3 regions of the Desulfitispora alkaliphila genome follow, and region 3 is predicted to be linked to each of the others. Evidence: riboswitches for the same ligand, from Rfam matches in the RefSeq annotation. Region 3 holds a riboswitch; each other region holds the start of a gene.
What was found. A riboswitch is a leader RNA that binds a small molecule or an ion and turns the genes downstream of it on or off. The one in region 3 is predicted to bind cobalamin.
Positions count from the first base shown of each region.

Region 1: it holds a riboswitch for cobalamin, as region 3 does, so the genes downstream of both, cbiD (cobalt-precorrin-5B (C(1))-methyltransferase CbiD) here and cobT (nicotinate-nucleotide--dimethylbenzimidazole phosphoribosyltransferase) in region 3, are expected to answer to the same signal.
Region 2: it holds a riboswitch for cobalamin, as region 3 does, so the genes downstream of both, GGQ84_RS02245 (CbiM family transporter) here and cobT (nicotinate-nucleotide--dimethylbenzimidazole phosphoribosyltransferase) in region 3, are expected to answer to the same signal.

Region 1 is NZ_JBNPXS010000022.1:24,326-31,578, reverse strand. It holds gene GGQ84_RS09230 (cobalt-precorrin 5A hydrolase) at 1-321, opposite strand, end outside; gene cobM (precorrin-4 C(11)-methyltransferase) at 318-1,070, opposite strand; gene cobI (precorrin-2 C(20)-methyltransferase) at 1,075-1,782, opposite strand; gene cbiT (precorrin-6Y C5,15-methyltransferase (decarboxylating) subunit CbiT) at 1,779-2,351, opposite strand; gene cbiE (precorrin-6y C5,15-methyltransferase (decarboxylating) subunit CbiE) at 2,338-2,967, opposite strand; gene cbiD (cobalt-precorrin-5B (C(1))-methyltransferase CbiD) at 2,952-4,088, opposite strand; cobalamin riboswitch at 4,181-4,367, opposite strand; gene cobU (bifunctional adenosylcobinamide kinase/adenosylcobinamide-phosphate guanylyltransferase) at 4,452-5,006, opposite strand; gene GGQ84_RS09195 (hypothetical protein) at 5,031-5,231, opposite strand; gene GGQ84_RS09190 (PHP domain-containing protein) at 5,290-6,120, opposite strand; gene spoVS (stage V sporulation protein SpoVS) at 6,204-6,464, opposite strand; gene GGQ84_RS09180 (TIGR00282 family metallophosphoesterase) at 6,569-7,253, opposite strand, start outside.
Region 2 is NZ_JBNPXS010000003.1:118,506-125,758, reverse strand. It holds gene GGQ84_RS02265 (sigma 54-interacting transcriptional regulator) at 1-741, shown strand, start outside; gene GGQ84_RS02260 (symporter small accessory protein) at 929-1,036, shown strand; gene GGQ84_RS02255 (sodium:solute symporter family protein) at 1,056-2,696, shown strand; gene GGQ84_RS02250 (adenosylhomocysteinase) at 2,827-4,086, shown strand; cobalamin riboswitch at 4,104-4,284, shown strand; gene GGQ84_RS02245 (CbiM family transporter) at 4,390-5,001, shown strand; gene GGQ84_RS02240 (energy-coupling factor transporter transmembrane component T family protein) at 5,001-5,750, shown strand; gene GGQ84_RS02235 (energy-coupling factor ABC transporter ATP-binding protein) at 5,747-6,559, shown strand; gene GGQ84_RS02230 (hypothetical protein) at 6,564-6,971, shown strand; gene GGQ84_RS02225 (competence/damage-inducible protein A) at 7,072-7,253, shown strand, end outside.
Region 3 is NZ_JBNPXS010000005.1:73,201-80,453, forward strand. It holds gene GGQ84_RS03310 (S66 peptidase family protein) at 1-885, opposite strand, end outside; gene cobT (nicotinate-nucleotide--dimethylbenzimidazole phosphoribosyltransferase) at 979-2,025, opposite strand; cobalamin riboswitch at 2,130-2,320, opposite strand; gene GGQ84_RS03320 (response regulator) at 2,361-3,065, opposite strand; gene GGQ84_RS03325 (ATP-binding protein) at 3,058-4,689, opposite strand; gene GGQ84_RS03330 (hypothetical protein) at 4,840-5,076, opposite strand; gene GGQ84_RS03335 (glycosyltransferase family 4 protein) at 5,090-6,139, opposite strand; gene fabZ (3-hydroxyacyl-ACP dehydratase FabZ) at 6,171-6,596, opposite strand; gene murJ (murein biosynthesis integral membrane protein MurJ) at 6,690-7,253, opposite strand, start outside.

The DNA.
Region 1 (7,253 bases), on a different contig from region 3:
TAATACACTAATTACATTCTTACCCCGTTCATCCACTACTACCACAGCAGGATCTGTGTATTTATCCTTGATATGGGGGGCAAAAGTCCTAAAGACTATCCCTAGAGCTGTTACCATTATAAACCCATGGTATTTTCCATAAATTTTTGTGATTAAATTTTTTAATGAGCTATAACCAAAAAACCTCTCTTGGGGAATTTCCCATCCCCTGTCTAGCCACTGCTGATTTGTATAAAAATCCCCTTCAGGGTAGTAGTAATAAATCTTCTCCAGTAGCTCAGTACCTGTTAAGGTAACTGCAACTAGTGCAATTTTTTTCATTCTTTTTCCCTATAGCAATGACTAAACTGAGGATCATATAACTTTGAGCGCTCATATTCACTATCCAAAAAATCCCCCACCATAATCATTGCAGTTTTTGTTATCCCCGCCTTTTTAACAGCTGCGGCAATTGTCTCTAGTGTCCCAGTTACTACTCTTTCTTCGGGCCAAGACGCCTTCTCCACAACTGCTATGGGAGTAGCTTCAGGGTACTGAGTACTCAGTTGCGTTACCACGTCCTCTATCATGTGGACACTTAAAAAAATACACATACTGGCCTGATGCTTAGCTAGGGCAGTTAGTTTTTCTTTTTCAGGTACCGGTGTTCTTCCTTCAAGTCTAGTAACAATCACAGTTTGGGAAACTGACGGCAATGTAAACTCAGCCTCCACAGCAGCTGCTGCCGCTAAAAAAGAGCTAACTCCAGGCACCATCTGATACTCAATTTCTAATTCTGCCAAAGCATCCATTTGCTCTTTAATAGCCCCATAAATGCTGGGATCTCCCGTATGAATTCTGGCTACATCCATATTCTGCTTTTGAGCATCTTTATAAACGGCCACAACTTCCTCTAAAGTCATTTTAGCGCTGTTGTAAATACTAGCATCTTTAGGCGCGTATTCTAAAATCCTCTCATTTACTAAAGACCCAGCATAAATGATAATTTTGCACTTCTCTATTAGCGTCTTTCCTTTGATAGTGAGAAGCTCAGGATCACCAGGGCCAGCCCCTATAAAGTACACCTTCATACTGTTAATCCCCCTTTTTTATAATCATTAGAGACAGATAGGGTATCTCTTCCCTGGCATTCTCCAAGTCTTCAATTATTTCTTGATCCGGATGGCCACACTTACTTATTAGAATGGCCTGCTGTAATAAGTTGCGTTTTTGTAAAACGTTAATGATGTTCTTAAAGCTTGGAGCTACCTTCATCAATACTACATTATCAAACAAATTGAGTACTGACTCTAATTCACTTACGTCTTTTAGCACTGGGATTACTGCCAGCTTCTCAGACCCTTCTGCTAATGGCCACTTAGTAGCTGCTGCTGATGCAGAAAAAGCAGTAATACCAGGAATAGTCTCTATGGTCATATTAATTTCTTCTTTTTTTAAAATCCCCAATAAATAACTGTAGGTACTATACAACATGGAGTCTCCTAAGGTGATAAATGCACCTGATTTTCCACCTTGTAGCTGGTCTTTAATTCTTTGGCACCCTTGGTGCCAGTGCTTAAGCAACTCCTCTTTATTGCTGGTCATGGGAAGTAAAATATCTACAACAGGTATACCCTTTGGAATAAACTTTTGAGCTATTTGCAAGGCTATACTCTCTGCTTCAAGCTTTGACTTGGGAACAAAAACAACATCAACTTCACTTAAAACTTTTTGAGCCTTCACAGTGATTAAATCAGGGTCTCCAGGTCCCACTCCTATACCGTAAAGTTTACTATTGTTCAATTCTCTTCCTCCTTTACTGCACTTATTATATGTACAGGATTATGTGCTTTGTAGATAAAGTTATCCTTTAGTGGTTCTAGCTTTGTAATTGCTGCTAGTGTAATGTCTACTTGAAAATTACTTGCTTTCAGCTTTTCTATAGCAGTGGTAACAGTATTGAGTGTAATGGCGTTTAACACTACCCTGCCTTTAGGTTCTAGCTTTTTAGCTATCACTCCAATTATCTTGTCTAGCCTACCGCCACTGCCACCTACAAATACTATATTGGGGTTTGGCAGTTGCCTCAGTGCATCGGGAGCTTCCCCAGGAACAACCTCTACATTTTGCACCTTAAATTCTTTAATATTTTGCTTTAATACCATTAAAGCCGTTTCAGATTTTTCCACCGCATAAACCTGTCCCCTAGGTGCTAGTAAAGCTGCTTCCACTGTGAGAGATCCAGTTCCAGCCCCCACATCCCAAACAATATCCCCTGCACTTACAGCAGCTTTCCCTAAGGTTATAGCCCTTACCTCTTCTTTAGTCATGGGCACCTTACCTCTAATAAATTTACTATCAGCTATTGTCATCTATAATCACCACTACACAATTATTGTATTTAGCCGCATCTACAGCCACTTCCACAGCTTTTTTTTCTACGATTACTTCACTAGAGTAGCTTAAGTTTTCACAAACAAAAAATTTTCGCATTCCTAATCCCTGCTCCACATATACCTTAGCGATTTCTTGAGGAGTATTTTGCTTATCAGTTAGAAGGGCTACTTTTTTTTCATCTATAAATTTTTCTATAATATCTATACTCTTGCCGTGGAGACTTGTCATAATCGCATCTTGCCATAACTCTGTTATTCTAGCAAAAGCAAGCTGTACGGAGCTTATCCCCGGTATTACCTCCAGTTCTTGGCTGGAGTAATGGTTCTTTAAATATTTTAGTAGGCTGTAAAATCCCGTATCTCCCGATACTAATACTGCTATTCTCTTATCCCTATTTTGATCTATGTGATTTACAACCCGCTTTAAATCGGAATCTATCTCATGAGCATTTTTATTGTTTATACACAATTCTTGCAAATGCCGTTTGCCAGCTATTATTATTTCTGCTTTATCAATTTTCTCTTGGGCAATCTGGGTTAAATATTTTCTATCTCCAGGTCCTACCCCAATAACAGTTATTTGCTTTGCCATCCCATCCTCTCCCCTAAACTAATAGCATTTTCGCTGTACCCAATTACTTCTCCTTGAAGACTTAAAAGTATCACACCCACTTCTAACTGTTTTTTTATATATCTCTCTGCTTTAAAGCTAGCTCGTTCTGCTAATTGAAACCATATATCTTCCCTGTTTCCTTGAGCTAGTATAGATATTACTTCTTCTGCCGTATTAGAGCCTAAAACCTTCTCTGCTAACTCTAAGCCTCCTCCAGATAACATCACTTGCATTGCGATTACCTCCAAACGGGCATCTGCAATTTTATTGTGGGTCTGGAACACCCCTGCTGCTAATTTGACAATTTTACCAACGTGCCCCACTATTAGAACCCGAGATACCTCCTTTTGCGCTGCCATTTCCAACATATATCCAAAGAAATTGCTAGTTTGGACTATCCTGCCTTCATTAAGGCCTAGTTTTGTGGTGCAAAACCTATACCCTATTTTGCCAGGTGTGAATACTACCTCCTTGTACCCCTGCGCTCTTACCACGTCAATTCCCTGAACTAGAGATTCCTTAAAGGCTTCCTCAGACATGGGCTCTACAATTCCTGTAGTGCCGAGAATAGAAATTCCACCTTTAATCCCTAACTCTGGGTTCAAGGTTCTCTTAGACAATTTTTCCCCCTCAGGAACTTCAAGTTTCACTGTAACGCCGTACCCTTCAGGCAGTACTTCTCTAATTGCAACTAGAATCATCTCCATTGGAACTGGATTAATTGCAGGGTTTCCTACGGCAACCGCTAGTCCTGGTTTTGTGACTACACCAATACCTGCTCCCGCTTCGATATTAATACCCTTATCAGCTTGTACAGCAGTGGCATATATTTGAATGCCGTGGGTCACATCTAAGTCATCACCAGCATCTTTAACCACATAGCAAGTAGCGCTTTTTGGTGTAAGCTTAACCGAATTGTTTTTTAGCTGTAACCTTTGACCATTTGGTGTAACCAGGTGCACGCTGTCTACTTCCCTTTGAGCAAAGAGCATGCTCACAGCTCCCTTAGCTGCTGCCGCAGCACAGGAACCGGTAGTATAGCCTCTTTTAAGTTGTTTTCCATTTACTTGCTTGTATGTCATACTGTCATCCAGAAACATATGTTCCCCCCAAATAAAAAAACAAACTCTTCACCTACGGGGCGAAAGTTTGTCTGTTATATTACCATTCACCACCTATGCATCGTAGGTTTAGCGGTGACAACAAACAGGCAGGTATCCTGGCTCAAGTTCACAGCTATGTGCCCCTTCCCAAAGCTCTACGCTTCAGTGGGATTATGCACAAAGCTCCCTTTCACAGTGGCGTGACCGCATCGGATTTACACCGATTTCCCTATTACTCTAAAGCTTTCACTTTAGACCTGTTGCATTTTAAATTGTATTTTTCTGCATAATATATAATTTCTACTCTTACTTCTTATTTCCTTTTTATATACTGAATTTTTAAAGAATATTTCAAAAACTTTATTTTTTAATCTGTACCGGTATCCCCGCAACTACTAGATAGACTTCGTCACAAATTTCTGCTACCTTCTGATTTAACAGTCCTAAATAGTCCTGAAATTGCCTTCCACTTTTATAGGGGGATACCAAGCTCAGTCCCACTTCATCAGTTACAATCACAACGTTTATACCTTTTATTTTAAGCTCATTAATAGTACTAATGGTACTGTTTACAATAGCTTCAAGATCATCCTCAGTTATCTCACTTTCATTGACAAAAAAGTTATTCGTTAAGATATTGCTCAGATTATCTAATAAAACACTATGGTATTTTTCTAGATTTTCTAGTTTTAAAACATTACTTAAGTCCTGCTGCTCTTCAAATGTGAACCAACTGACAGGTCTCCGTTTTTGATGTAAGTTAACCCTTTTTTTCATTTCTAAGTCTTCAGCATCAACTTTCGCCGTTGCCAAATAGATTATTTCTTTGCCTGTTTTTTCTACAAGCTCCTCTGCAAATTTACTCTTCCCCGATCTTATTCCTCCAGTTATTAGAATAACTTTGCTGCTACCCATAAATCCTCCCTTTTTGCTATTCATTTACCTGTCTTTAGGAAACTCGATAAGCCTAAATTCCCTAACAGTAGTTTCTTCGTATAGCTTTTTCTTTTCCATCTCTGTCTTTTCCACTAAATTCATAAGAACTCGCCTACTAATTCGCAAGTGGTTCACCTTTTCTTCCAGTTCCCTTATTCTTCGCCTTAGATCATCACATCCACAGTCAGATGTCTTATCTATCAATATAGTCACCACCTAATCACTAATGTGGTACTATTATATTACTTACCAACTCAGATTATTATTGACATTTACCCTCAATTTGCGCTTCTTGCAATTGTTGAAGCACAGTTGCTGGAACTTCAGGTGTCCCCATTAGATTCTCTTCCCTGTTCCCACCGTGAAAATCTGAGCCTCCAGTTGCTATTAAACAGTGTCGATTTGTTAGGTTTAGCAAGTGTTTTTGAAGTTCCTGAGAATGTAGTCTATAGTAAACTTCAATCCCCTTTAACCCAGCAGTAAGCATCTCATCCATGGCTCCTTCCCATTCTGATGCATACAAACCTGGATGGGCTAGTACTGCGACCCCTTTTGCCTTATTTATTATTTTTATAGCTTCTGCCGGTGTAAGTTTATATCTAGGCACATAGGCAGGTTTATCATACCCGATTAAGTTATCGAAGGCTTCACCTATTGAGGTAACATATTTGTAATCAACTAGTGCACTAGCTACATGGGGCCTCCCCACAGAACCCTCGGTTTTTGAAACTACGTCTTTATAATTTATTTTGTACCCCATGTGATTTAACTTATCAATCATTTTTTTAACCCGCTCTAACCTCTTGCTCTGCAGATATGATAGTGTATTTAATAACCATTTACTTTTGTACTCAATGTAATATCCTAAAATGTGAATTTCTGCTTTCTTCCAGTAAGTACTTAACTCTATTCCAGGAATTACTTCAATCTCTTTATACTTCTTTGCTTCAGTAATTGCCTCTTCAACCCCATCTACTGTATCATGATCGGTTATAGCTACAGCAGATAATCCCTTCTCTACAGCTTTTTGTATAACTTGCGAAGGAGATAGTGTACCATCAGATGCCCTAGTGTGTATGTGCAAATCTATCATATTTGTCCCTCACTATCTTCAATAAAGTATAAAATTAAAACCTGTCTATCTTTAGAATAAACAGGTTTTAAAAAAATATTATATTATCTTGGTTCCACAATTAACTTTATTGCCGTTCTCTCTTCGCCATCAATTTGGATATCCGTAAATGCAGGGATGCATATTAAGTCAATACCACTTGGTGCAACGAATCCCCGGGCAATAGCCACTGCTTTTACCGCTTGATTTAATGCTCCAGCTCCTATAGCTTGGATTTCTGCCCCCCCTTGCTCACGTAAAACTCCTGCTAAAGCACCTGCTACTGAATTTGGACTAGATTTTGCCGAAACTTTTAAAACCTCCATTAATACCCCTCCCTACTAAATTAGTACATCTGTATTCATTGTGTATTAAGTTCTATTTTTTCTAAGAAAATCCTTTTTTTTAATTTAATATTTTTGCATTCTTCTCAATATTTTATAGAATGCTGAATAGGTTTTATATTTATAGCCTTACCAGTAGCCTGATCTACTTGAATTACTACTCCGTTTAGCTGGCACTCCCCTGTATCAATCTCAAATTTAGCGGGAAGATGAGTTAAAAATTTCTTAATTACAATCTCTTTTTTCACTCCTAGAACTGCATCTCTAGGACCAGTCATCCCCAAATCAGTTATGTAGGCAGTTCCTCCTGGTAACACCCTACTATCATTAGTTTGTACGTGTGTATGTGTACCTACTACTGCGCTAGCCTTGCCGTCTAAGTACCAGCCTAAGGCAACTTTTTCCGAAGTAGCTTCTGCATGAAAATCGACGATAATAATATCCGCTTCTTCTTTTACAGTTTTTATTATCTTTTCTGCACACCTAAAAGGACACTCCAACTGAGACATAAATATTCTTCCTGACAAATTTAAAATACCTATCTTTGCCCCTTTACCACTGTTAACTATTCTGTAACCTTTTCCAGGAGTTGCCACTGGGTAGTTAGCAGGCCTTACCATTTTATCTGCCGTATCTATAAAGTCGTATACGTCTTTCTTATCCCAGACATGATTGCCCATTGTCAAAAAGTCAATTCCCGAATCAATCAATTCTAAATACGTTTCCCGGGTTATCCCATTACCCCCTGCTGCGTTTTCGCCATTGGCGATA
Region 2 (7,253 bases), on a different contig from region 3:
ACAGGGGCGAAGAAAGAAGGGAAGATGGGTTACTTTGAGCTGGCAAGCGGGGGAACCCTCTTTTTAGATGAAGTTGCAGATTTGCCTTTGGAGTTACAGGTTAAATTACTTCGTGTCCTTCAAGAGCAGGAGGTTCAGCGGCTTGGAGGAGAAAAGGCAACTAAAATAGATGTGAGGATAGTAGCTGCCACTAATAAGGATCTAGATGAGATGATTGCTCGAGGGGAATTTAGAGAAGATTTATATTATAGACTAAATGTGGTACCGGTTAAAATACCTCCCCTGCGAGAGCGAAAAGAGGATATTGCATTGCTTGTAGGGTATTACCTTCAGCGATTTAATGAAAAGTATGGCTTTAATAAGCACTTTACCAGGGCTGCTTTAAATGTCATGGAAGAATATCGCTGGCCTGGGAATGTAAGAGAATTAGCAAATATAGTGGAGAGACTTGCTGTAACCACAGGTCGTGATAAGATCGATTTAGATGATTTGCCTATGCAACTGTTTGAAAAAGGAGCTGCGGAAATAGAGGAAGGTAAAAATAATTGTGGGTGGGAGGAACAAGTAGGAACTCTGGGACTGGATGAAATATTGGCCCAGGTAGAGCAAAAAATATTACTAGCTACACTAAATAGATCCAGTGATAACATGCAAGCTGCGGAGCGGTTAGGTGTAAGTTTGTCCACCCTCAATCGGAGAATAAAAAAATATGGGATGCAGCGGAAGTACGAAAAAAAATAAATGTCAAAAGTGAAACTATTGTTTCGATCTAGCAAGGCACAAGTTTAGTAAAGTGTCATAAATGATAGTTTGGAAAACTTTAAGTTATGGAGAGTCCTTAAATAGGGCTCTTTTTAGTTTGGCACAGTTTTTGCATATATAAATAGTATGCCGAGAGAAACGACTAAGAATTATTAGGAGGGATAACATGTTAGGTATACCTGACTTTTCGATTTTTTTAGCCTATGGATTATCGATTTTAGGTGGGATCTTGTGTTTAGCGTATGGGGTTATTAACTGGAATAGTTATAAGTAATTAAAAGGAGTGAAGTTGGATGAATTGGACGTATGTTTTATTAGTGATTTATTTAGCTATTATTGCTATGTTGGGGTATATAGCTTATAGAAAAACTAACTCAGATAAGGATTATCTACTAGCTGGGGGAGAAGTGCACCCTTACTTAATGGCTATGGCTTACGGTTCAACATTTATCAGCACTGCGGCAATTGTAGGCTTTGGTGGAGCTGCTGCAGTATACGGGTTGGGCATCTTGTGGTTGACGGTTCTTAATATCTTTGTAGGCATATTTATTGCCTTTGTATTCTTTGGTAAGCGAACGAGAGCAATGAGTAAAAATATTGGAGCTACAACTTTTCCTGAACTTTTATCACGGAGATTTCAATCTCCTTTAATGCAAAAGCTTGTAGCAACGCTAGTATTTGTGACAATGCCCTTGTATGCGGCTGCGGTGATGATTGGTGCAGCCAGATTTATAGAGCAGACTTTGAATATCAATTATAATGTAGGACTAATAGTATTTGCCTTGGTAGTAGCAGTTTATGTAATGACCGGTGGTTTAAAGGGAGTTTTCTACACTGATGCTTTTCAAGGAACAATTATGTTTATTGGAATGGCAATCTTGATTGTGATAACCTATAAAAATCTAGGAGGGATAACACCAGCCCATGAAGCCTTAACTAGCCTGGCGTCGCAAGTACCAAATTCCCTTGTTGAGCAGGGGCATATGGGTTGGACGAAAATGCCCCAATATGGTTCGGAGCTTTGGTGGGTGTTAGTATCAACCATTGTAATGGGGGTAGGAATTGGAGTTTTAGCTCAGCCTCAGTTGGCAGTAAGATATATGACTGTAAAGACTAATAAAGAAATAAATAGGGCTGTTGCTATTGGCGGAGTTTTTATTCTTTTCATGACTGGTGTGGCTATGACAGTAGGTGCTTTGACTAACGTTTACTTTTACGAGAACCTAGGCAAAATTTCTATGTTAGCTGCTGTGGACCCAGGAACTGGTGCTCCCAATATGGATAGGGTAATTCCCCTTTATATAAACGAAGCTTTGCCCCAATGGTTTTCAGTAATGTTCATGTTAGTATTAATTAGTGCGGCCATGTCCACCCTTAGCGGTCAGTTTCATGTTATGGGGACATCTATAAGTAGGGATATTTACATGGGTGGAAAAACTGGTGATCAGAGCAAAAGTATCTTCATCCATCGCTTGGGAATAATAGTTGCTTTAGTGGTAACGGTTTTCCTAAGTTATAGACTTCCAGGGAATATAATCGCTGTGGCTACGGCTATGTTCTTTGGGTTATGCGCTATAACATTTCTGCCAACTTATGTGGCAGCCCTGTATTGGCCTAGGGCTACCAAAGAAGGAGCGTTGGCCAGTATGTGTGTAGGAGTAATGGCGACTATTATGATGTATCTGTTCACTCATGCAGCTGAGGCACAAGCTTTAGGAGTTAGTCAGGCCCTTTTTGGCAGACCAGTTTTGGTTGAGTTTCCGTGGACGGTAATTGACCCATTGTTAGTGGGATTACCCCTTTCTGCAATAACCTTAATATTAGTAAGTTTGGCAACTGAACCAATGTCGTCTTATCACGTAGATGAATGCTTTGATAGTATTATATCTAACAAGCAAGCTGTTAGTGCCCCGATACAGCAAGTGTCAAAATAGCTTTCCCCCCCTTAAAGGCGATAAACTTTTCATAATCTGGAAAAGTTTATCGTCTTTACTATTTCTTTATAACGACCTGTGTTATAATTAGGATAATAAATTAATTTTTCTGAAAAAAGGAGGAATTTTCGTGCCCAGTAATTCCATGATACGCTTAATAACATTGGCCCCACAAGGAAATCAAAAAATAAAATGGGTTCGCGAACACATGCCCATCTTGAGGCAATTAGAAGAAGAGTTTTCTATAACTAGAGTTTTTGAAGATAAGAATATTGTGTTGCGTTTACATATAGAGGCAACTACTGCCAATTTGGCCATAATGCTCAGAAGGGCAGGAGCAAATGTCTGCCTAGTAGAGGCAGACCCCCTCACCACACAAGACGATGTGGCTGCAGCTTTAAGCGAAGAGGGAATAAGAGTCCTAGGTCAATATGGGTCAAATTTAGAAGAACACAAAAAATATCAGAAAGAGATACTAAAGTGCAAGCCTCATGTGATTGTGGATTCAGGAGCTATTCTAACTAAGCAACTTCATGAAGAAAGCGCAGAGTATGCTGAGAATTTTATCGGGACAAGTGAAGAGAGCATTACAGGTGTGAGAAGACTAGAGGTTATGTATGAAAAGAAGCAGCTAAAATACCCTGTTTTGGCAGTGAATTGTTCTGTTAGTAAACACATCTTTGAGGATATTCATGGAACTGGTCAATCGGTGTGGAGTAGCATAACTTACACCACAAACATTTTAGTTGGTGGAAAGACTGTTGTGGTCATAGGCTATGGCTGGTGCGGTAGGGGAATAGCAAAAGTTGCGCGTGGACTTGGTGCAAGGGTGATAGTGTGTGAATTAGATCCAGTTAGGGCAAGTGAAGCAATGCTAAAAGGTTTTCAGGTTATGCCAGTAGTTGAAGCAGTAAAGCGAGGAGATTATATTGTTACCGCTACTGGAAATAAAGAAGTTATTAACAAAGAGCATTTACCCTATTTCAAAAACAGAGCCATTCTAGTCAATGCAGGTCATTCTGATGTAGAGATAGATAAAAGCGCTTTAGAAGAGGAAGCGATAAAAACTAAAGAAGTGGCAAATAATATTAGGCAATATAAATTCAAAGATGACAGAAAAGTATTCTTAATCGCTGAAGGACGAGTTGTCAATTCAGCTTCTGGTGATGGGCAGCCTGCGGAGGTGATGGACATCGGTTTTGCTATTCACGCTCTAGCAATCAAGCACTTAATAGAGTGTGGGGAAAAATGTAAGGCTGAAGTTATAAAAATGCCTATTGAATTAGATCAATATGTGACAGACCTGTACTTAGAAACTAAGGGTATTGATAAGGATAGTATGTCAGGTTTACAGCAACAGAAGAGTTACTGGTCTGACTTTACGTATTAAATAAAAGATAAAACAATTAAATAACTGCAAAAATAGGTGTCTCGTAATAGAGACTTAATAGGGAAGTCGGTGTAATTCCGACGCGGTCCCGCCACTGTAATGGGGAGCTTGCTCCAAGAAGCCACTGGACTATGTCTGGGAAGGCGGAGTAAAGTGTTGAACCAGAGCCAGGAGACCTGCCTGTTTTTTGATCACTGTTGAACTGCGAGAGATGGGGAGGTGATGAGTGAAGGTTTTTCTTAACTTTTAGGCTCTCCAGAATTATATCTGGAGAGCTTTTTTTTACAAAAGGAGGGATAAAGTATGCACTTATCTGATGGAGTGCTTAGCACGCCAGTGGTTGGGGTTTCTGTGGTTGTGGCCGGTGCTGTTGCCTATTGGGGAAGCAAAAACATAAAGAGCGAAGAAGTTCCGAAAATAAGTCTAATAACTGGTGCCTTTTTTGTACTGTCTCTAGTGAGTATCCCTGTTGGGCCAACAACAATTCATCCCTTGTTAGCTGGGTTTATGGGCATTGTGTTGGGTAGAAGAGTAGCCGTGGCTGTTTTGGGGGGCTTATTGCTACAGGCATTTATATTTCAACACGGTGGCATAACCACCTTGGGAGCCAATATGTTACTGGTTGTAATCCCCTCTCTGGCAGCGAGAGAACTGTTTTACATACTAAAGAACATACCAATTTTTTGGCGTGGAGCTATAGCTGGCGGCGTGGCTGTGGTAGGGTGTTTTGTTTTGTTAGTTTTAATACTTCTTGGTAGTAGCTATATATACGGAGATGGGATGTTTTCAGTAATCAATATTTTGGCCGTAGGTTATCTACCTCTAGCCATAGTAGAGGGAATAATGACAGGGTTTGCTATCAAGATGGTTTCTGTTGCAAGACCCCAATTGCTAGAAAGAGGAGTGGGCGTTTAATGAAAATCAAAACGCTGCATATGGGTACTACATTTGAGACTAATTCCCATAAAAAAAGTTGGCACCCAAAAATTAAAACTATATCTGCATTACTCTTTGCAGTGGGTGTGATAAATTTATCTAGTTTAACAGCACTTTCTTTAGCTTTTATTATTACCTTAGGTGTAGCAATTAGTACGGGTTTGTCCTTGAAGCACATAGGAACTAGGGTAGCTCTAGCATTGCCCTTTGCTCTTTTTATGTGTTTAGCAATCACTTTTGGAGGAGGGTTAAATCCTTCTGTTGAGAGAATTGTTTTTTCGGCTGGATTAATGCTCAAAACCATTACCTCAGTTATAATAGTAGTAGTGCTAATGGGTAAACAACCAGTACATGAATATATTAAAAGCTTATCTCAAGTAGGTGTCCCGCCCACGGTAGTCAATATCATAATGCTGGCTTATAGATACGTAGCAATCTTCTATCACCAAGTGAAAGGGCTTAAACGGGCATTGGTAACAAGGGGTTTTTCTGGGGGATTATGTGTGAGTTCTTTTAAGACCTACGGAGAGATAAGTGGAAGTATGTTTGTCAAATCTTTGGATAGGGCTGAGGCAGTGCACAAGGCTATGCTTGCCCGGGGTTATAATGGAAGTTTTAGTTCAACAGAAGTAGTCAATTCTGCTAGTGCTATTGATTGGTTTAAATGCGGAGTTGCTATGGTAGTGATTGTCTTGATTTCGATTATAGATATGGGGATGATTGGATGAATGCAGTTGAAATTACTGGATTGAGCCATACTTATGCAGATGGAACTAAGGCGTTGCATAACTTGAGTTTGAACATAGTGGAGGGTACAAAGGTAGCTATATTGGGGGCAAATGGCAGTGGTAAGACGACTTTGTTATACCACCTAAATGGCTTAATAATGCCCCAGGTAGGCGAAATATCTATCAAAGACTATAGAGTTAAAAAAAGTAACTTAACTATGATTAGAAACAAGATAGGTATGGTTTTCGACAATCCGGATAATCAACTGTTTTCAACCACTGTTGCAGAAGATGTTTCGTTTGGGCCTATGAATCAAGGTATTAGAGGGAAAGAGTTACAGGAAAGAGTAGAGGCTGCCATGGATCAAGTTGGAATAATTGATCTGAAGAATAAGTCACCCCATAACTTGAGCTTGGGACAAAAGAAAAGAGCGGCAATAGCTGGTGTGCTTGCCATGAAGCCAGAAATATTAGTACTAGATGAACCTACTTCAGGATTAGACCCTGATACAACAGAGAAAATAGTGGATCTGTTAGAGGAGTTATCTAAGGAAGGTAAGACGATTATTCTCTCAACTCACAATGTGGATATAGCCTACTCATGGGCTGAAGATGTAGCCATACTAGCAAAAGGAGAATTAAAAATTAAGGGTTCTGTTGCTATGTTAGGTGAGGAAAAAGTCATGAAGGAGGCAAAGCTCAGAACCCCTTTGTTGGCAAAAGTTTTTGCAGGCACTGACTTCACCCCTAAGAGCGCTGGTGAGGCAAATCAAATTTTGAGAAAAATTAGAAAAACACAAGGAGGTTAAAAAAATGTTTAAATTTAAGAAGGTTATTGTAACTGCATTAATACTTAATTTATTTTTCATGCTAGTTGTAAGCAATGATGCACATGCTCATAGGATGATCATCAGACCTGTGGAAGAAGGATTAGTGCGGGTAGTATTTGACGACGACACAGTGGCTGTTGCAGATATTGTGATTACGGATTTAGATGGCACAGAAATATTAACTGGACAGACTGATGGGGATGGGTACTTTAAATATGATCCAAACCTAGAGGGAATGAAGATGGTGGCTGATGATGGTGTAGGGCATCGAGTCCAGTGGGTGATAGGTGAACCGGTTCAGGAACACGGATCACTGTGGTTGAGAGCAACAGGTGGGGTATTATTTTTAGCAGTTATTGCTGGTCTTTTTCATATGAGAAATAAAAAGTAAAGAATATATTTTTTTTAAAACAGCTATAATTTTATATAGCTGTTTTTTTGTGGTAGGATATATATATAAATAAATTTATGAAAATATTGGAGCTGATAATATGAAGGCGGAAATAATTAGTGTGGGAACAGAAATACTCATGGGAGAAATAACTAACACCAATGCCAGATATATTGCAGATAAGCTTCGGGAGTTGGGGATAGATGTATACTATCAAACTACTGTGGGGGATAATCATCAGCGTCTAAAAGAAGTTATTAAACAAGCGCTTAATAGATCTGA
Region 3 (7,253 bases):
CGGAAGAGTAGCTTGATGTTTCCCGTGTCCTATGGTCATTCCATAGATTGCGGGAACATTGAGCTTTTCTACTTTCTGGACTAAGATTTCTTCTATATTAAAGGTAGAACTAAAGCTAGGCATATATTCTCGCGGACGACAGTTTACAGATTCTCCAACAATTAAACCCGCTATATCCTTTAGCTTTCCTGCTAGCTCTAGCTGGGTGAGCATGCGATCAATTCTATATGGCTCTTCCCCCACCTCTTCTAAAAATAGTATTTTATTAGTAGTATCTATTTCATAGGGAGTTCCCAAAGTGGCGCAGATTAATGATAAATTCCCACCCACAAGATCTCCTGATGCAACCCCGCCATTTAACGCTACTACATAGTGTCCTTTCTCGGGGTTCTTAATCTTACCCAGGGGTTTGCTACTTGTGGTTGCTCTATGTAGATTTTCTACGCTATAGGTACCCGCCTCTTTATTTCTCACTAATGAATTAACTACTGGTCCATGAAAAGTGACTAGCCCTGTTTCCCTGTAAATGGCTAGCTGCATTGCAGTTATATCGCTAAACCCCACAAAAACTTTAGGGTTTGCTTTTATTAAATTATAATCTAGCATGGATAGCAGCCTCATACTACCGTATCCACCTCTGAGACAAAATATTCCATTGATATTTGGGTTTTGAAAGGCATCCATTAAGTCGTTTAAGCGTTCTTCATCAGTACCTGCCAGATAACCCCATCTCTTATTTAAAGATTTTCCTTCTATTACTCTATACCCCAGATCTTCTAAGGCAGCTTTACAAAAGTAGATAGCGCTTGGGCTATTGGCATAACTAGCTGGCGCTACTAAACTTACTGTATCCCCGGGCTTTAGGGCCTTTGGCTTTATTTTCACTTCTCATACCTCCTGAACGTGATGTAACCAATAAAAAAGCTGGTCCAATAAATATTTATTAGACCAGCAAAAAAATATGCACATTATTCTTAACTAGGCTCTTGATACTCCTGCGTCTGCAAAGGTAGCCATTTCACTAACAATTTTGCAGCTTGCCTCAACTAAATGCATTGCCAATACTGCCCCTGTGCCCTCTCCTAAGCGCATATCTAACTCCAAGTAAGGTCGTAACCCTAGGGAGTTTAATGCCCTAGCGTGTCCAGGCTCTGCGGAGCTATGAGAGGGAATTATATAATCTAGACTCTTAGGCTCTATTCTTGCCGCTATCACCGCTGCAGCTCCAGCAATAAATCCATCAATTATCACTGGTATTCGATTGGCTGCCGCTGCCAAAATCACACCAATAATAGCACCTATTTCCAACCCGCCCACTTTATGTAGTATATCTAAACCGTCTTGGGGATCTGGTTGATTTATTTCAATAGCCCGCTTTATTGCTTGGCGTTTGCGCTCAAGTCCTTCATCATTCAGTCCTGTTCCCCTCCCCACTACCACATCTAGTTCCAGTCCAGATCCAACTAAAATTGCACTACTAGCAGTTGTATTGCCAATCCCCATTTCACCTGTAGCCAGTAGATTTACCCCTGCTTTAATTTCTGCTTCTGCTATCTCTATACCCGCCTCAATCGCTTTGATAGCTTCATCTCTGGTCATAGCAGGACCCTTAGCCATGTTGTCAGTTCCCCTTCTGACTTTTTTGTTAATAAGCTGGGGATAATTCATATCACTTGCCACCCCAATATCTGCAACTTTTACGTTAGCTCCTGCGTGGTGAGACAAAACATTAATGGCTGCTCCACCATTTAGGAAGTTTAACACCATCTGAGGGGTTACTTCCTGGGGAAATGCACTTACGCCTTCTGCCACAACCCCATGATCACCAGCCATTACTAAGACAGAGCGCTTGTCTACTTGATTTAATACCTGTTCCCTTATCCCCGCCAGCTTAATTGCTAAATCTTCCAGTACACCTAAGCTCCCAGGTGGCTTGGTCAGACTATCTAATCGCTCTTTACATTTCTCCATTGCATCTCGGTCAAGCTCCCCAATTTTTGAAACAGTTTCCCTTAGTAAACTCATTACAATCATCCCCCTTTTTATTTTTTTGAAATAAAAAACCCCAGCTCAAAATGAGCTGAGGATGTTTCCATTACCCTGCAGTACAACACCTGTCTCCCGCAGATGTCACTAGCGCACTTTAGGCAGGTCTCCTGACTTCCAGATCAAACGCTCCTTGGCACCTTCCCGCAAGATTAACTTGCAGTGGCATAATTGCTCAGAAGCTCTCCAGTTACAGTGGCGGGACCGCTGGAGAATTGCACTCCATTCCCTATTCTCCTACACTTAATGTAGGCACCTAAATGCTTTTACAATATTTTCTTGTTTAGAATTATACCCCAGTGAAGCTTATGCTGTCAAGAGTTGGAGAATTTGTATCCAACCCCCCAAACGGTGATTACATACTTGGGATTTGCCGGATCTAGCTCTATCTTCTCTCTAATGCGTCTAATTAACACAGTGACCGTATTTATATCGCCCACATAATCACTATCCCATATCTTCTGCAGTAACTGTTCTCGAGTAAATACCTGATTTTTATTCTTCATAAGTAGTCCCAATAATTCGAACTCCTTAGCTGTGAGCGTGACTTCATTGCCCCTAACTGTAACTAAACGAGTGCTGTAATCTATACTAACTTCACCCAAAATTAGTTTCGTATCCTCTTCATTCTTATTAAAAATTTGAGCTTCATTTACGCGGCGTAGCACCGCTTTAATGCGTAAAGCAAGCTCAGAAGGGCTAAAAGGTTTAGTCACATAGTCATCTACTCCCATATTAAACCCCACTGCCTTATCCACTAAATCTGCTTTTGCTGTAAGCATTATTATAGGAATTGAATATTTTTTCCTAGCCATACGACAAACTTCATAGCCATCTAGCTTAGGCAGCATTAAGTCTAACACCATTAAATCAGGTTGTTCTAGTTCTATTTGTTCTAAAGCCTTTTCCCCATCTTCTGCTTTTATCACTTGATAACCTTGAGTTATTAGCGTCTGCTCTATAACTTTGATTATTTTCGGTTCATCGTCCACTATTAGTATTTTTTTACCCTCACTCAAGCTCTTCATCCTTTCCGCTGTGATTGTAAATAAATAGACTAAATCTAAAAGCACTGCCCTCGTCTTTTTCAGAATTCACCCAAATTTCACCGCCATGAAGTTCCACAAGCTTTTTGGCAAGAGCTAGGCCTAAACCTGCCCCTCCTTGCTTTACTTCACCAGGTGACTCCACCTGCTTAAATTTATCAAATACGATTTCTTCATTGTATTTATTTAATCCTATTCCCGTATCTAGAACTGATACAACTATTTGGTCACCCATTACATCGGCGTTAACTGTAACAGTTCCTCCTGCAGGAGTAAATTTCAAAGCATTCCCCATCAGATTTAGCATTATTTGAAGCAATCTTTCAGGGTCAGCCTTAACAAGTGGAATTTTGTAACTTACGTTGTTTATTAGGGAAATATTCTTTACTTTCGCAAGAGGCATAAGAGTTTTTTGAGAAAAGTTAACTACTTCTGTTAGGTCTGTGCTGATGAGCTCTACCTTCATCTGACCCGCCTCAATTTTTGCCATATCTAAAAGATCATTAATCATGTCCAATAACCGTTGTCCACACTCTTGCATATCCCTTAAGTTCTCTGCTTGTACCCAGTCTCCTTTTTCTTCAGCTCGCTCAAGCATCAATTCAGTAAAAGCAATAATAGCTGTCAGGGGTGTTCGCAATTCATGACTCATGTTTGCCAAAAATTCAGATTGGAGTTGATTTGAACGCTTTAGTTGTTTCGTTCTTTCCTCTACTCTCTGCTCTAAAACCTGGTACATTTCTTTAAGTTTAATCGCCATACCATCAAAGTCATGGGCTAGAGACCTTATTTCCCCGCACCCCTCAAATTTACTCAGATCTACATCTAAATTCCCTCTTCCCATGGACTTAGTCATTCTGCTTAGCTGGTTTAAAGGATTGGTTACTAAAGTGCGCATTAATAAAAATGTGACTAAAATAGTAGAAACAACTACGATAAGCATCAGAGCTATGTAGTTAATATTATTGCTGCGTTGCTTTTGGTAAAAGCTATCCATTGGAATTGTAATACTTATTGCCCCTGCAAAATCACCTAAACCGTAGCCCTCTTTAGGATACCCTGCAATATCCAACTCTCCAGCTGGCTCACCATGACACTGAAGGCACCATTCCTCCATGTAAAGTGGATACATATAGCGAAAGTAGCGCTTGCCCTCCAGTTCATCCTGCTGCCATACCTCTTTCAGAGAACTATCTTTCTGAAGCTTTTTGATCATTTCTCGCTCTGTAGAATCCGGTTTGTTTTCCTGATTGCGAACCTCAAGTTTTGTCTGCTTTATGTTATATTCGGTCCAATTAGAAAAAATATCACCTACTCCTTTGCCTACTGCCGCAGGGTTTAATTGTTTAAACTCAAAGTTGCCATGTGAATCATAGTTTATAACATCTTGCTTCTGAGCGATAAAAGCCCGCATAGCCTCGAATTGCGTAGCCATTATTTGGGATTTTTCAGTCAAATCATTAATGGCCTGCTGACGCTGATGCTGTATATTCCAAATCAAATTGACAGACATGATTACCACAATTGCTATGGTTAAATAAATCATAAAACGGTGTGCTAACTTATTAAATCTTCTCTTGATTAGCTTATTTAACATCAGCTCACACCCTTCTGCCTAAAAAACTGTGAAAAATCTATGGTTCCCTTTTTATTTATTCGATTATTGTTTTATTTTTCCTGCAAAGAGTGAAGGGGCGGTTCTCCTGACAACCCTTTTAAAAGTTGTCAGGAGAACCGCCCCTTGACATTACTGCCCTAATATTCGTTCTAACTCATTTGCTCTAGCCTGAACGCGAGCTAGTTCCTCTTCTAGTTCTTGTACCCGTTCCTCCAGTTGCTGATCTAAGTAACTTTTAGACACTAGAGGATCGCTCTCAGTACCCGGAGTATTAGAAAAGGCCTCTACCTGAACCCCTACAAAAATTCCCGATATAAGCGCTGCCACTAAAGCCAAACTAACTATAAAAATCTGTTTTCGCTTCATCCTTTAATACACCTCACTTACCACTTACGTAAGTTTTGCCAGTACTTTCAATAGCCCTAGTACCAACAACTCCGATTTTTTCTGCTCCTAAGACTATTCCCGTAAACAGTATTAACAGTATCATCACAGCCTGCGCTGTGGTCAGCATGGTAAGCATCACTGCACTAGCACCTAAAATTGAATTCAATCCGTAAATCACCAGCACCGTCTGCTTATGACTTAATCCCACAGCTAAAAGACAGTGATGTAAGTGTTCTTTATCTGCTTTAAAAATAGGTTGATTTTTCATGTATCTTCTAACAATGGCAAATGCCGTATCCAAAATGGGTATCCCTAAAATCACGATTGGGATAAATAGAGATATTACAGTAGCCCCTTTTCCCAAACCTAACACAGCCAAAGTGGCTAAGTTGAAACCCAAAAACATGGAGCCGGTATCTCCCATAAAGATTTTAGCAGGATAAAAGTTGTACTTTAAAAATCCCATAGTACTAGCAGCGAGAATTAGGGCACAAGTAGCATAGAGCGTCTGTCCTTCTGTCCAAGCCACTACTGCTAATGTAGTTGCTGCGATAGCTGTTACTCCCCCAGCTAAACCATCTAATCCATCAATTAGGTTGACCGCATTGGTCACCCCTACTATCCAAAGAATTGTAAAAGGTATACTAAGAATACCCAGGGATATCATTCCGTCAAAAGGGTTTGTCACAAACTCTACGCCAATTCCAAACAGAACAAGTACTGATGCTGCCACAATCTGGCCCAAAAGTTTAACCTTTGGCTGCAAACCCACAATATCATCAGCTATACCTATTACAACAATAATAGTACCACCTAATAACAAGCCTATAATCTGATTAGTCAGAGGCTGAGTAGTCAACACCGCTCCTATAAATCCTAGATAAATAGCCAACCCACCCATTCTGGGCATAATCTTCTTATGTACTTTTCGCTGTTCAGGATTGTCTACTGCTCCCACTCTAAAAGCTAGTGACTTAACTACTGGCGTCAGTACTAATGCCACAATAAATGCTAGCATCATGGCTAAAAATGCCTTCTCCATCTCCTAAATACTCCCCCTCCGGTGTAATTTACTACTTTTGAATGGCAAACATCAGCTGCCCTTCACAGGCCAATTCCCCATCTACAAATGCTTTGGCCTGACTCTTGCCAATGTTCCCTCTGAGCTGGGTGAGCTCTACTTCAATTCTCAATTGATCACCTGGTACAACTTGACGTCTAAATCTAACCTTGTCTATTCCCGTGAAAAAAGCTATCTTCCCTGCAAATTCTGGCTTCTTCAATAATGCTACAGCTCCAACTTGAGCCATAGCCTCCACAATTAGTACTCCTGGCATGACAGGATAATCGGGAAAGTGCCCTTGAAAGAAATTTTCATTTATTGTCACATTTTTAATCCCCACAGCACCTTTGCCTTCTTTCACTTCTAAAATTCTATCTACAAGCAGAAAGGGGTAGTTATGAGGTAAAATCTGTCTTATCTGGTTCACATCAAACATTATTTTTACAACACCTTCTCTCTAGTATAAAATCATACTCAAAGAAATTAATATTCTACATTTGTACGCTTTCTCCTGCTAATTTAGACTCATTTACTTTGGTAATATCTTGTTTTTTATTTGTTCCACAATTCTAAGGACCTCTTCTTCCTTCAGCAACAACACAGTTCCACCAAAAACTGCTACCCCTACTCCAATAGCTCCCCCTACCTGCAACACTAAATGTCCTGGAATAATCTCAAAGGCCTTTATTGTGAGGTACGCCATTATAGCAGACGCCAGTGAAACCTTAGCAAAAGACAATGCCAATCTCTTGTGGGGAATCGCCTCCAAGTGCTTGCGCAAGTATAGGTACAGCAGCACAGTGTTTACTGTGGCCGCCACTGAATTTGCCAGTGCCAAACCCGCATGGGCCATGGACCCAATCAGGGCAAAACTCAAGGCTATATTCACAGCCACTGAGATTAAACTCATTATTACCGGGGTTTTTACATCATCCAAAGCATAATATGCCCTAGTTATCACCAAGTTAGCTCCCTGGGCAAACATGCCTATAGAGTAAAATATAAGTGCTTGAGCAGTCATCACTGTAGCTCGATGATCAAAGGCACCCCGCTCAAAGAGCAGCTTTACCGTTGGTTCTGCTAAAACTATCAG